Martelella endophytica: one gene and its partner. The protein of the gene in region 2 binds, or shares a complex with, the protein of the main gene of each other region. Links are inferred from orthologs where the notes say so. Each region holds a gene or a part of one and is shown on either strand. Other genes may lie near its edges.

What was found. The genes of interacting proteins can lie anywhere in the genome.
Region 1: the proteins of hfq (region 2) and TM49_RS18850 are in contact, whole or in part, in a crystal structure (PDB 3VU3), measured with the Escherichia coli proteins. The link is inferred for Martelella endophytica from one-to-one orthologs.

The regions. Positions count from the first base shown.
Region 1 is NZ_CP010803.1:4,072,545-4,078,052, forward strand. Bases 2,615-5,508 are described here. They hold TM49_RS18850 (catalase), read right to left. Parts: upstream 5,174-5,508; coding sequence 3,056-5,173; downstream 2,615-3,055. Other genes in these bases: TM49_RS18845 (PQQ-dependent sugar dehydrogenase), read left to right, coding at 2,615-2,771; TM49_RS23715 (hypothetical protein), read left to right, coding at 2,855-2,992; TM49_RS18855 (NAD(P)/FAD-dependent oxidoreductase), read right to left, coding at 5,342-5,508. Outside these bases: TM49_RS18835 (carboxypeptidase regulatory-like domain-containing protein), read left to right, coding at 1-317; TM49_RS18840 (DUF2231 domain-containing protein), read left to right, coding at 710-1,147; more of TM49_RS18845, read left to right, coding at 1,140-2,614.
Region 2 is NZ_CP010803.1:3,594,218-3,602,410, reverse strand. What follows is about bases 3,175-6,138. They hold hfq (RNA chaperone Hfq), read left to right. Parts: upstream 3,175-4,517; coding sequence 4,518-4,760; downstream 4,761-6,138. Other genes in these bases: TM49_RS16500 (carboxymuconolactone decarboxylase family protein), read right to left, coding at 6,127-6,138; hflX (GTPase HflX), read left to right, coding at 4,774-6,114; trkA (Trk system potassium transporter TrkA), read left to right, coding at 3,175-4,359. In the rest of the region: TM49_RS16525 (sensor histidine kinase NtrY-like), read left to right, coding at 1-1,571; nitrogen assimilation response regulator NtrX, read left to right, coding at 1,561-2,925; more of trkA, read left to right, coding at 2,983-3,174; more of TM49_RS16500, read right to left, coding at 6,139-6,516; TM49_RS16495 (MerR family transcriptional regulator), read right to left, coding at 6,500-6,886; mazG (nucleoside triphosphate pyrophosphohydrolase), read right to left, coding at 6,988-7,824; TM49_RS16485 (nucleoside deaminase), read right to left, coding at 7,855-8,193. UniProt on the Escherichia coli protein: RNA chaperone that binds small regulatory RNA (sRNAs) and mRNAs to facilitate mRNA translational regulation in response to envelope stress, environmental stress and changes in metabolite concentrations.

The DNA of each region.
Region 1 (5,508 bases), 480 kb from region 2 along the record:
ATGCCGCCGGCTCCGACGTTCATCTGATCCCGAAGACCGCCTATTCCACCGAACGGATGGACGGCATCTATCGCGGTGCCAAGATCAATACCTACATCCAGTCGCCTCCAATGCCTGACGGTTATCTTGCCGCCATGCGCGACACCCGTGCCGATGGCGAAGGCCGTTTCGCATTCGCCGGCGTGGCCGATGGCAGCTACTACATCGTGACCACGGTGGAATGGCTGGTCGGCTACACGCCCCAGGGCGGCAATCTGATGGAAGAGGTTTCGGTGAAGGGCGGCGAGACGCGCGACATCATCATGACGGGGCGCTAGAGCCTTGCCGCAGACGCCTGGCAGAAACAGAAAGTTGGGATGCTGTGCGCTGGAGCGGGTAGCGGGAATCGAACCCGCATATTCAGCTTGGAAGGCTACGAATTTCGCCAATAGAATCAACATTCTATTTCAATGCCCAGCTGACCCGCTCCAATCAAAATGTAACAGCGTTTCACTGATGTTCACGTTGAAGAAAACATGGATTGCCCGTTTGGGCTCAGCTTGTTGATAACGCCACGAAGCGTTTCGGCGCTCCCTCTAGGCCCACTTACGACCCCCAGTCGCCGCAATTACATCTGATCCAGTCTACCGCCTTGGACTTCGGTCCGGAACAAATTGTCCTTCCAATGGTTCAGCTGGCGTTCCATCCCAAGCAAAAGGAGGATACGCTCATGCACACGCAACCGAACTCGATCGGCAGATATCCCTACCGCACCATCTTTGTTCCCTTTCCGCTGGTAGCGTTTACCTTTGCGCTGGTGACGGACATCCTCTACTGGCAGACGTCCGTTCTGATGTGGCAGAATTTTTCGGCCTGGCTGCTCCTGGGCGGTCTGGTTTTTGGCGCACTGGCGATCCTGGCCGGCCTTGGCGACGTTCTGCGCGCCAATGCCCGGCATTACAGGCCGGGCTGGGCCGAAACCATCGGTTTTGCCGTCATCCTCATTCTCGGTCTGGTCAACAGCTTCGTCCACGCAGGCGATGGCTGGACGGCTGTCGTGCCGGGAGGCCTGATCCTCTCCGCCCTCACCTTCATCGCGATCATTGCCACGCTCTGGCTTGCCGCCGTCAGCCCGCTTTCCCAAGAATGGAGAATCCTCCATGACTGATTTCTGCCCCGCCCGTAAACGCATACTCACTCTTGCCGCGAGCTCGGCGCTCATCACCCTTGCAGCCTGCGGCGATGGCGGCCAGATCGATCCGGCCGAGCAGATCGGCGCCGATCCCACCCTGCCCGAACCAGAACATGCGCTTCTGCCCAGCATGAAGGTAGCCGAGGTCGTCGGCTGGGAAGACGGCCAGACCCCACAGGTACCCGATGATCTGACGATCTCGGCCTATGCTACGGACCTCGCCAATCCGCGGACGGTCCACACCCTGCCGAACGGCGATGTCCTCGTCATTCAGGCGCGCGGCCCCTCCGGCGAACCGGTGACACGGCCGAAGGATTTCATCCGCGGCTGGATCATGTCGATCGCCCATGGCGGCGGTGGCGGCGAGCAGAAGGAAAGCAATCTCATCACGCTGCTGCGGGATACAAACCGCGACGGGGAGGTCGACGAACGCCATGACCTGCTGACCGGCCTGAACTCGCCTTTCGGCGTCGCCTGGGCAGACAATACGCTCTATGTCGCTGCAACCGACGCAATTCTGGCCTACCCTTATGAACTCGGACAGGACGAGATCACGGCGACTCCCGAGGTGCTGACGCCGCTGCCGGGCGGCCCGATCGACCATCACTGGACCAAGGACCTAGCATTGAGCCCGGACGGCGAAACGCTCTACGCCTCGGTCGGCTCGAACTCCAACATCGTCGAGAACGGTATCGAAGCCGAAAAGGGCCGCGCCGCGATCTGGCAGGTTGATCGGGAAACGGGTGCGGCCCGGATCTATGCCTCCGGCCTGCGCAACCCCAACGGCCTTTCGTTCAACCCCGACACCGGCGAGCTCTGGACCGTCGTCAACGAGCGCGACGAACTGGGGCCCAACCTCGTGCCGGATTACATGACTTCCGTCCAGGAAGGCGCCTTCTACGGCTGGCCATGGAGCTATTACGGCGATCATGTGGATAAGCGTGTGCATCCGCAACGGCCGGACATGGTGGAAAAGGCCATCGCTCCAGACTATGCGCTTTCGAGCCACGTGGCGCCGCTCGGCATGGCCTTCTCGCATGGCTCCGCCCTGCCGGATGACTATGCCTCCGGCGCTTTCGTCGGTGAGCACGGGAGCTGGAACCGTACGGTGTTCAACGGCTACAAGGTCGTCTTCGTGCCGTTCGTGAACGGTGAACCGGCGGCCGCTGCGGTGGACGTCGTCACCGGCTTCCTCGACGGAGACGAGGCTCATGGCCGCCCGGTCGGAGTCGGCATTGACGGCACTGGTGCGCTGCTCGTTGCCGATGACGCCGGAAATACCGTCTGGCGGATCGCATCCGACGATGGCGCGATCGCGCCGGAGCCGCTCGGCACAGACGAAATGCCGGAGGGCTCTGCAGCGGCCAGCACCGCGGCATCCGGCGGTGGCGAAGGCATAACCGGTGCACCGGCAGCAGGAAGCTCATCGGGTTCAGTTCCAGAGAGCGCGAGCGAAACGACCGACGAAGCGCCGTCACCTTCCGTTGACGAACAGCTCACCGGCCAGGAGCCGGCCGAAAGCAGCGAGACGGAAACGCCCTCCCAGACCGAGATCGTGCCGGCAACCGAGCCGCCCGGTAGTGTCGAGGCCAGCCAGTAGCAGAGAAAAGTGCGGGCGGGAGCACTCTCCTGCCCGATATGGAAACGTGGTGGCGTCATGCCACCCGGCAGGAGGAGACAGACATGAAACCTTGGAGCATTGCAGGCGCGGCGGTCATCATCGTGGTGATCATCGCCGCCCTGGCGATCGGCATGAACGGTAACGACAATAACGACCAATCGGAAAAGGCACCGCCGAACGCCATGGATCCGAGCAACTGACCATGACAAAAAAGCGCCGGGCAAAGCCCCGGCGCTTTTCGTTTCGGAGTTGACCTCTCTTGATCAGGCTGCCTTGACCTTGGGCTCGCGGTCCCAGACGCGCAGCTTGGCGCAGGCGGCGATGAAGTCCTCGGCATCATCCGCCACGGAGAGTTTTATGCAGCCATCGTCCAGGTCCGATGCAAGCCCGGTCTTTTCGAACAGCGACATGACGGCCGCATTGTAGGCGATGAACTTGCAATGGGCGAAGGCGTCGTTGACGAAGTCCTTTGCCGTCGATTCCTGCATCAGCGTAACGATCTCTTCCTCGCTCGCGAGGATCGCCACGGCATCATAGAGCACCGACGGACCGCCGTTGACCTTCTGGTCTGCCTCAACCCAGGTGCCGTCGCTCGCTTCGACGCCGCCGACCATCGGGGCGACGAATTCGATCATCGCGCCAGCCTTCTCCGCGGCCTGCTTCAACGCCTTGACGAGGCCGATATCAACGCCATCGGTCAGAAGCACGCCAAGCTTGCGGCCGACGAAGCCCTCCGGACCGTTGAGAATGATCGAAAGCTTCGGCGAGAGCTTCAACCCGTCCTTCACAGGCATCGCGCTTTCCGCCGGCTCCGGCATGGTCTTGAGCCTCAGCCCCGTCCCGACCTTTTCGGCCAGCGCCTCGTCGACGTTCAGCAGATGGGCGACCATGCGCGCGCGGATAGCCGGTGTTTCGACCTTGGACAGCTCGAAGGTGAAGGCATCGGCGATGTGGCTCTTCTCCGTGTCTGTCTGCGACAGGTAGAACTGCCGCGCCTGGCTGTAGTGATCGGCGAAGGTTTCCGAACGGTAGCGGCCCTTCGGCGCCTCGATCTCTTCCGGATGCGAGGTGAAGCCGCCCTTCGGATCCTCGCGCGGTCCGCCGGTTTCCGGTCCCCAGGAGTTGGGCTCGTAGTTCGCCCGCGTCGTCGGGTTATGGAAGGCCATGTGGCCATCCTGCTGGAAATGGTGGAAGGGACAGCGCGGCGCATTGACCGGCAGGTGGGTGAAGTTGGTCGAGCCGAGGCGGCTCAGCTGGGTGTCGAGATAGGAGAAGTTGCGCCCCTGCAGCAGCGGGTCGTTGGTAAAATCGATGCCGGGCACCAGATTGCCGGTGTGGAAGGCGACCTGCTCGGTCTCGGCAAAGAAGTTGTCGACCACGCGGTTCAGCGTCATCTTGCCGACGATGCGCACCGGAACCTCTTCCTCGGGGATGATCTTGGTGGCGTCGAGCACATCGAAGTCGAACTTTTCGGCAAAGTCCTCATCGAAGAGCTGCATGCCGAGCTCCCATTCGGGATAATCGCCCATCTGGATCGCGTTCCAAAGATCGCGGCGATGGAAATCCGGGTCCGCGCCGTTGAGCTTCAGTGCCTCGTTCCACATTACCGACTGCATCCCCTGCTTCGGCTTCCAGTGGAACTTGACGAAGGTCGACTTGCCCTCGGCATTGACGAGACGGAAGGTATGGACGCCGAAGCCCTCCATGAAGCGGAAGGAGCGCGGAATGGTGCGGTCGGACATGATCCACAGCGCCATGTTCATCGATTCCGGCGTCAGCGATATGAAGTCCCAGAAATTGTCATGCGCGGTCTGCGCCTGCGGAAAGCCGCGGTCCGGCTCCTGTTTGGCGGCGTGAATGAGATCGGGAAACTTGATCGCGTCCTGAATGAAGAAAACCGGAATATTATTGCCGACGATGTCCCAGTTGCCTTCCTTGGTATAGAATTTTACTGCAAAGCCGCGCACATCACGGGCGACATCGGCCGAGCCCTTGTTACCCGCCACAGTCGAGAAGCGCACGAAGACCTCGGTCTTCTCGCCCTTGCGCTGGAACAGATCAGCGCTGGTGATATCGGTAAGCGGCTCATAGGTCTCGAAGACGCCATGGGCACCGAAGCCACGAGCATGGACCACGCGCTCGGGAATGCGCTCATGATCGAAGTGGAAGATTTTCTCGCGAAAGACCTGATCCTCCATCAGCGTCGGACCACGCGTACCCGCCTTCAGCGAATTCTGATCGTCGGCGACCGGCACGCCCTGCGCAGTGGTCAGCCTTTCGACGCCGTCGCCGCTGGTCTGGTGGATTTCGCCGCCGGTGCCGCGCAATACCTTCTGGTCCGCGATTGTGCCCTGCTTGAGGGTTTCGGTCCGCCTCGTCATGATCAATCTCCCGAACACGGTTCGATGGAAGGTCGAAACGCGCCCCGTGCTGTCAGCACGCCCGACCTTTGGCCTAACCGCAACCCGTGGCGATTGTTCCAGCTTTGGCAGAGATTTCCGGACAGGAATTTTCGGCACGGCAGAGCGCGGCCCGGACGCTCCGCTCAATCATGATCTGTCGTCGATAAGGCGTGCGTTGCGCTGACCTGTGAGGAAGGTCCAGATCCACTGAACGCTGACAAGCAGGCGCTTCTCGAAGTTCACCAGCAGATAGACATGCACGATCGCCCATAGCCACCACGCAAGCCGACCCGTCAGCTTGAATCGGCCGGACT
Region 2 (8,193 bases):
GCACGCCGACGCTGATACCGCCAGGCGACACCAACCTCGTCGGCGCCATCATCGCGCTGGAGGCCATTCCCGACAGCTTCCTCTATACCGTTCGCGCCGTCGATCCGAACGTCATGGGCGCGATGCACATGATCGAGGATAACGTCTCCGAATACTCCTCCATGGAGGAGGGTCGGGTCTCGATCCAGATCGCCTTCGCCGTGCTTTATCTCGGCTTCGCGCTGATCGTGCTGCTTGCCGCCATCTGGACCGGTATCGCCGTGGCCGACCGGATCGTGCTCCCCATCCGCCTTTTGATCGGAGCAGCCGACCAGGTCGCCTCCGGGGACCTGAAGGTTGCCGTGCCGGTGCGCACCATTGATGGCGACGTCGGCCGGCTTTCGGGGACGTTCAACAAGATGGTGGCCGAAATCCGGGCGCAGCAGCGCGAAGTGCTGCTTGCGAAGGACGAGGTGGACGATCGCCGCCGCTTCATCGAGGCGGTGCTTTCCGGCGTGACGGCCGCCGTCATCGGCGTCGACGAAACGCGCACGATCACCATCGTCAACGTCTCGGCCGAGGATCTGCTGGCGGCGCCCGCCGATCAGCTGCTTGGCCAGAGCCTCGGCGATGTCGCGCCGGAACTCGACGTGGTGATGACGGCCGCGATGCGCCGCAGCCGGCAAAATTTCCGCCAACAGATCAATTTGTTCCGCCATGGCAAGGAGCGGACGCTTTCGGTGCAGGTCACGCGTGAGGATTCGCGCGACGGCACGAATTCCTGGGTGATCACACTGGACGACATCACCGACCTCATCATCGCCCAGCGCTCCTCTGCCTGGGCCGATGTGGCGCGCCGTATCGCCCACGAGATCAAGAACCCGCTGACACCGATCCAGCTTTCCGCCGAGCGGATCAAGCGCCGGATCGGCCGCAAGATCGAGGATGAGGACGACCGCAAGGTGTTCGACCAGTGTACCGACACGATCGTGCGACAGGTCGGCGATATCGGCCGGATGGTCGACGAGTTCTCCTCGTTTGCCCGCATGCCGAAGCCGTCGAAATCAAGCGGCGATTTGCGCACCATCATCACCGATGCAATGTTCCTGACCGAGATGGGCCGCACCGACGTGAGCTTCCAGCGCGAGTTGGGCGACGTGCCGCTGGAGGGGCTCTTCGACGATCGCATGCTCGGACAGGCCTTCGGAAACATCATCAAGAACGCTGTGGAAGCCATTGAATCTCTGCCGCATTCGCAAGAGGATCCCGGCAGGATACTGGTCCGCGCCAGCCACGATGCGACCCGCGACCGCTACATCATCGACTTCATCGACAACGGCAAGGGATTGCCGGTCGAAAACCGCCACATGATCCTCGAGCCCTATATCACCATGCGTGAGAAGGGCACCGGGCTTGGCCTCGCGATCGTGCGCAAGATCATCGAGGAGCATGGCGGCAAGCTCGAACTGCATGATGCCCCGGCCGATTTCGCCAACGGCCGCGGCGCGATGATCCGCGTGGAACTGCCGCACGTACATGATGGCGACACCGCACGGGAACAAAAAGACAGGGAAGACAACGATGGCCTCTGATATTCTTGTCGTCGACGATGAAGCCGACATCCGGGATATTGTTTCGGGTATCCTGTCGGATGAGGGGCACGAAACCCGCGTTGCTCATGACAGCGACAGCGCGCTTGCGGCAATCTCCGACCGGGTTCCGCGGCTGATCTTTCTCGATATCTGGATGCAGGGGAGCCGGCTCGACGGCCTGGCGCTGCTGGAGGAGATCAAGAGCCGCTATCCCGAACTGCCGGTGGTGATGATCTCCGGTCACGGCAACATCGAAACGGCGGTTTCCTCGATCAAGCGCGGCGCCTTCGATTTCATCGAGAAGCCGTTCAAGGCCGACAGGCTGGTGCTGATCGCCGAGCGGGCGCTGGAGAACTCGCGGCTGAAGACCGAGGTTCAGGAACTGAAGCGCAAGAGCGGTGATCCCGAGGAGCTTGTCGGCTCGTCGCTGCTGGTCTCCCAGCTTCGCCAGACGCTGGAGAAGATCGGCCCGACCAACAGCCGGGTGATGATCTTCGGCGCTTCCGGCTCCGGCAAGGAGGTGGTGGCTCGCCTGCTGCACAAGCGCAGCCAGCGCGCCGAGGGGCCTTTCGTGGCCTTGAACGCGGCAGCAATCACGCCGGAAAACATGGAAATCGAGCTCTTCGGCGTCGAGCCCGGCGGCGGCCGGTCGCGGAAGACCGGTGCGCTCGAACGCGCCCATCGCGGCACGCTGTATCTCGATGAGATCGGCGAGATGCCGCTTGAGACCCAGAAGAAGATCCTGCGGGTTCTGGTCGACCAGCAGTTCGAACGCGTGGGCGGCAGCCGCCGCGTCAGCGTCGACGTCCGCATCATTTCCTCCTCGGCGCTGGACCTGCAACTGCGCATTGGCGACGGGCTTTTCCGGCAGGACCTCTACCACCGGCTCGCCGTGGTGCCGGTGCGCATACCGGGGCTTGCCGAACGGCGCGAGGATATTCCCTTCCTCGTCGATTTCATCATGCGCCAGCTCTGCGATCAGGCCGGCATCCGCCAGCGCCAGATCGGCGATGACGCGATGGCGATCCTGCAGGCGCATGACTGGCCGGGCAATATCCGCCAGCTCCGCAACAATCTGGAGCGTCTGCTGATCCTGTCGCGCGAGGAAACCGGCAATGCGCCGATCGGCGCCGATCTGTTGCCGGCTGACCTCTCCGACGTTCTGCCGCAGATTCAGACCTCCGGCGACGCCCATATCATGACGCTGCCGCTGCGCGAGGCGCGCGAGCGCTTCGAGCGGGATTATCTGATGGCGCAGATCAACCGCTTCGGCGGGAATATCTCGCGCACGGCGGAATTCGTCGGGATGGAGCGGTCGGCGCTGCACCGCAAGTTGAAGTCCCTTGGCATCTGATCAAAAAACCGTCAGATTGCGCCGACCAACGACCCTTGAACCCCAAGAGCGGTCCTTATGAAAATCATTATCTGCGGCGCCGGCCAGGTTGGCTTCGGTATCGCCGAGCGCCTCTCCCAGGAATATAACGACGTCTCCGTCATCGACACGTCCGCTTCGTTGATCAGCGCCATCACCGAGCTTCTCGATGTGCGCGGCTATGTCGGCCATGGTGCGCATCCGGACGTGCTGGCGAAGGCCGGCGCCGATCAGGCCGACATGATCATCGCCGTGACGCTGCATGACGAGATCAACATGGTCGCCTGCCAGGTCGCGCATTCGCTGTTTAACGTGCCGACCAAGATCGCCCGCATCCGCTCGCAGAGCTACCTGCACTCGCACTATTCGGACCTGTTCTCGCGCGACCACATGCCGATCGACGTGACGATCTCGCCGGAAGTCGAGGTCGGCAAGATGGTGCTGCGCCGTATCGCTTTCCCGGGCGCGACCGATGTCGTCCGTTTCGCCGACGAGAAGATCGCCATGCTCGCCGTCGAGTGCAATGACGATTGCCCGGTGCTGAACACGCCGCTGATGCAGCTCAGTCAGCTCTTCCCGGATCTCAATGCCACGGTCACCGGCATCTACCGCGAAGACAAGGTGATCATCCCGCATTCGACCGACCAGGTGCTCTCCGGCGATCTCGTCTATGTGGTCTGCGAGCAGGAGCACATCCGCCGCACGCTGGCGCTGTTCGGTCATGAGGAGCAGGAGGCCCGCCGCATCGTGATTGCCGGCGGTGGCAATATCGGCTTCTTCGTCGCCAAGTCTATCGAGGAAATGCAGCCGCGCACCCGGCTGAAGATGATCGAGAATGACCGCGAAAAGGCCGTGGCGGTGTCCGATTCGCTGCGCAACGTGATCGTGCTGCAGGGCTCCGCGCTCGACCAGAACATCATGGTGCAGGCCGATGTGCCGGATGCCCACCTGATGGTGGCACTGACCAACAACGACCAGACCAACATCCTGGCCTCGGTCATTGCCAAGCAGCTCGGCTGCAAGGCCAATCTGGCGCTCCTCAACAACCCGTCCTTCCACGACGTCACCAAGTCGCTGGGCATCGACGCCTATATCAACCCGCGGGCCGTGACGATCTCCCGCGTCCTGCAGCATGTGCGCAAGGGCCGTATCCGCTCCGTCTACGCGGTGCAGAAGGGGCAGGCAGAGGTGATCGAGGCGGAGGCGCTGACGACATCGCCGCTGGTCGGCACGCCGTTCCGGGACCTCGACCTTCCCGAAGGCATTCGCATCGGCGCGGTCTATCGCGGCGAGGAGGTGCTGCGGCCGACCGGTGATCTGAAGATCAAGGCCCATGACCGGGTGATCCTCTTTGCCGCCGCCTCGGCTGTCCGTCACGTCGAACAGCTCTTCCGCGTGTCGATCCAGTATTTCTAGGGGAAGCCGCGCGCCTGTGGCCGTCTTTTTTTGATCGTTGCGGAAGGGCCGTCGATTTGCTACCACCTCTTATTGAATACGCGTTGCCGGTTCTCGGGGACGACGATTATGGGTGGGAACCGGCGACATGCCGGCAAGAGTAAGAAAGAAGCGGCGCTATGGCGGAACGTTCTCAGAATCTGCAGGATCTCTTCCTCAATACGGTTCGTAAGCAGAAGATTTCCCTGACGATTTTTCTGATCAATGGGGTAAAGCTCACCGGGGTTGTGACCTCATTCGACAATTTCTGCGTTCTGTTGCGCCGCGACGGACACTCCCAGCTGGTCTACAAGCATGCGATTTCGACGATCATGCCCGGCCAGCCGGTTCAGATGTTCGAAGGCGATGACAGCGCTTCGTAAGCGGTGATTTTCCATTTCCGACGATACATTCTTTCCTGAAAGCGAATACGAGAACCGCGATTCCTCACGGGCTCTCGTCGTTGTTCCGGTCATCAAGGCCGATCGCCGCAGTGACGGCGAGGGGCTTTCTTCGCGCGCGCCCGAAAGCCGCCAGCAGGAGGCAGAGGGCCTTGCGCGGGCCATCGGGCTCGAGGTCGTGGCTTCGGTGATTGTGCAGGTCAACGACCCGCGGCCGGCCACGCTCATCGGCACCGGCAAGATCAAGGAAATCGACGAGCTGCTCGATGAGAACAATATCGGGCTGGTGATCGTCGATCATCCATTGTCGCCGGTTCAGCAGCGCAATCTCGAAAAGGAGTGGGTCGCCAAGGTCATCGACCGGACCGGCCTCATTCTCGAGATTTTCGGCGAGCGCGCCTCCACCAAGGAAGGCCGCCTGCAGGTCGAGCTGGCGCATCTCAACTATCAGCGCGGTCGCCTTGTCCGAAGCTGGACCCACCTTGAGCGTCAGCGTGGTGGTGGTGGCTTCATGGGTGGCCCGGGCGAAACCCAGATCGAGGCGGACCGGCGGCTTCTGCGCGAGCGGATTACCAAGCTCGAGCGTGAGCTGGAGCAGGTGGTTCGCACGCGCCAGCTTCACCGTTCCAAACGCAAGAAGGTGCCGCATCCGATCGTGGCGCTTGTCGGCTATACCAATGCCGGGAAGTCGACCCTGTTCAATCGCATTACCGGGGCAGGGGTGCTGGCGGAGGACATGCTGTTTGCAACGCTTGATCCGACCTTGCGCCGGATGAAGCTGCCGCATGGCCGCACCGTCATCCTGTCCGACACCGTGGGTTTCATCTCCGACCTGCCGACGCACCTCGTCGCTGCCTTCCGGGCAACACTGGAAGAGGTGCTGGAGGCGGATCTGATCCTGCATGTCCGCGACATGGCCGATCCCGCCCGAGACGCGCAGTCCGGCGACGTGCTGCGCATTCTCGGCGAGCTCGGCATCGACGAGAAGGCACAGAACGAGCGGATCATCGAAGTCTGGAACAAGGTCGACCTGCTGGAGCCGGAGGACCACGACGCGCTGATGGCGCGGGCCGAGCCGAACGACGACGTGATGGCCGTGTCCGCCGTCACCGGCGAGGGCGTCGAAGCGCTAGTGGATCGGATTGCCGCCCGGCTCGCCGGTGTGTTGACCGAAACGACGATCACGCTCGCCCCCGAACAGTTGCATCTCCTGCCATGGCTCTACGAACACGCCTTGGTCGACGAACGCCGCGATCTGGAAGATGGCTCGGTGAGCCTCGACATCCGGCTTGCGGACACCGAGGCGCAGCGGCTGGATAGCATGCTGGCGGGCTAACCCGCCGGCTCTTCAGGGCAGGTCGCGTTCGGCAAAGACCGCCTTTGCAGCGAACAACCCGTTGAGGGCTGCCGGAAATCCGGCATAGACGGCCATCTGCATCATTGTCTCGACGATCTCGTCCTTGCTGACGCCCACGTTCAGTGCTGCTTCGATGTGAACCTTGAGCTGCGGCGCGGCGTTGCCCATGGCGGTGAGTGCGGCGACGGTCGCGATCTCGCGTTCGCGTAGCCCCAGCCCGGGCCGGGAATAGATATCGCCGAAGGAAAACTCGAAAATGTAGCGGGAGAAATCGGGTGCGATGTCTTCGAGCGCGTCGATAACGTTCTGCCCTGCCGCGCCGTCGATCGCCGCAAGCGCGCGTTTGCCGCGTTCGAGGCGGCTTTCATTCTGATCGTTCATTGCGTCTTTGATCCTCTTTTTCGTCACCGCCGGCATAGCCGGCAATTTTGGTGTCGAGGACATCCAGACAGGACTGCAGCTCGAGCACATGACGACGCACGGCGTCGCGATGCTGTTCGAGGAGTTGTTGACGCTGGGGCTCCGTGCCCTTGCCCTGCTGCCGCAAAGCGGCATAGCGCAGCATCTGCCGGATCGGCATCCCGGTGGTTTTCAGGCGGCCGAGAAATTCGATCCAGACCAGCATCGATGCGTCGTAGTCGCGATGACCGGATTGATCCCGGTCTGTATCGGGCAGCAAACCGATCCGTTCGTAATAGCGGATGGTATGGGCCGACAGCCCGGAGCGTTTCGCGAGTTCACCGATCTTCATCTTCGTCCTGCTTTCGTCACGACGCCTGAGAAGCTAGGTGTTTGAGCGCACTCTAAGTCAACAGAAAAAATGTCGGGTCGCGCAGCAAAAATGCCGGCCGATTATTCGCCGAGCTTGCGTTCGATTGCCTTGGCATCCTGCCAGAGCGCTTCCATGCGCTCCAGTGTAGCGGCTTCCAGCGTATCGCCTGAAGCCTTCAGGCTTTCCTCGATATGATTGAAGCGACGGCGGAATTTTGTATTGGTGCCGCGCAGCGCCTGCTCCGGATCGGTCCCGGTGTGACGGCCAAGATTGACGGCGGCGAAGATCAGATCGCCGAGCTCGTCGGCGATCTCGGCCTTGTTGCCGGTCTGCAGCGCTTCGCGCAGCTCGCCGATCTCTTCCTCGAACTTGTCGAGGATCGGTTCCGCTTCCGACCAGTCGAAGCCGACGCGTGCCGCGTGCTCCTGCAGCTTCAGCGCCTCCGTCAATGCCGGGAACGAGCGCTGCACGGAGCCGAGATGCCCGGCCTTGAAGTCCTCGGTGACGCCGGCCCTGGCCCGACGCTCGGCGCGATCCGCCTTCTCCTGACGCTTGATTGCATCCCATTGCAGTTTCACCGCTTCCGGCGTGTCGGCGTCGTTGCGCGCGAAAACGTGGGGATGGCGCCGGATCATTTTCGACGTGACGGCGTGGACGACGTCGTCGAAGGAAAACAGCCCTTCCTCCTCGGCCATGCGCGCATGGAAAACCACCTGCAGCAGGAGATCGCCCAGTTCGTCGCAAAGATCGTCAAAATCGCGCCGCTCGATCGCGTCGGCGACTTCATAGGCCTCCTCGATCGTATACGGCTTGATGCTCTCGAAATCCTGCTTCAGGTCCCAGGGGCAGCCCGTCTCGGGCGTGCGCAGGGCGGCCATGATTTCGATGAGGCGTGCGATATCGCGTGAGGGTTCCACGGGCGGGCGCTCCGGCATGCGTGTCAGATGTCATCCAAGCGGGATCTTGGTCTCGCCCTTATGCGACTGGTAGGTGTCCGACGCAAGCGCATAGCGATCCCGAATGGCATCGATGCGCTGGAGAAAATCGCTGCGCTCAGGCTCATCGGCGGCAACCGCCATGTCGATGATCGAGCGGGCGGTGAAGAAGGCGTTCTGTCGCCGGTAGCCGCCGGGCTCGAGCCCATAGAGTTCCTTCATGATCTTCAGGTCGTGCGGAATGGCGAAACTGTCGCGCGAATCCTCATGGCTGAAGAAATAGAAATAATTGTCGAATCCGGCCCAGGTGATCGCCGACATGCACATGGTGCAGGGTTCGTGCGTGGACAG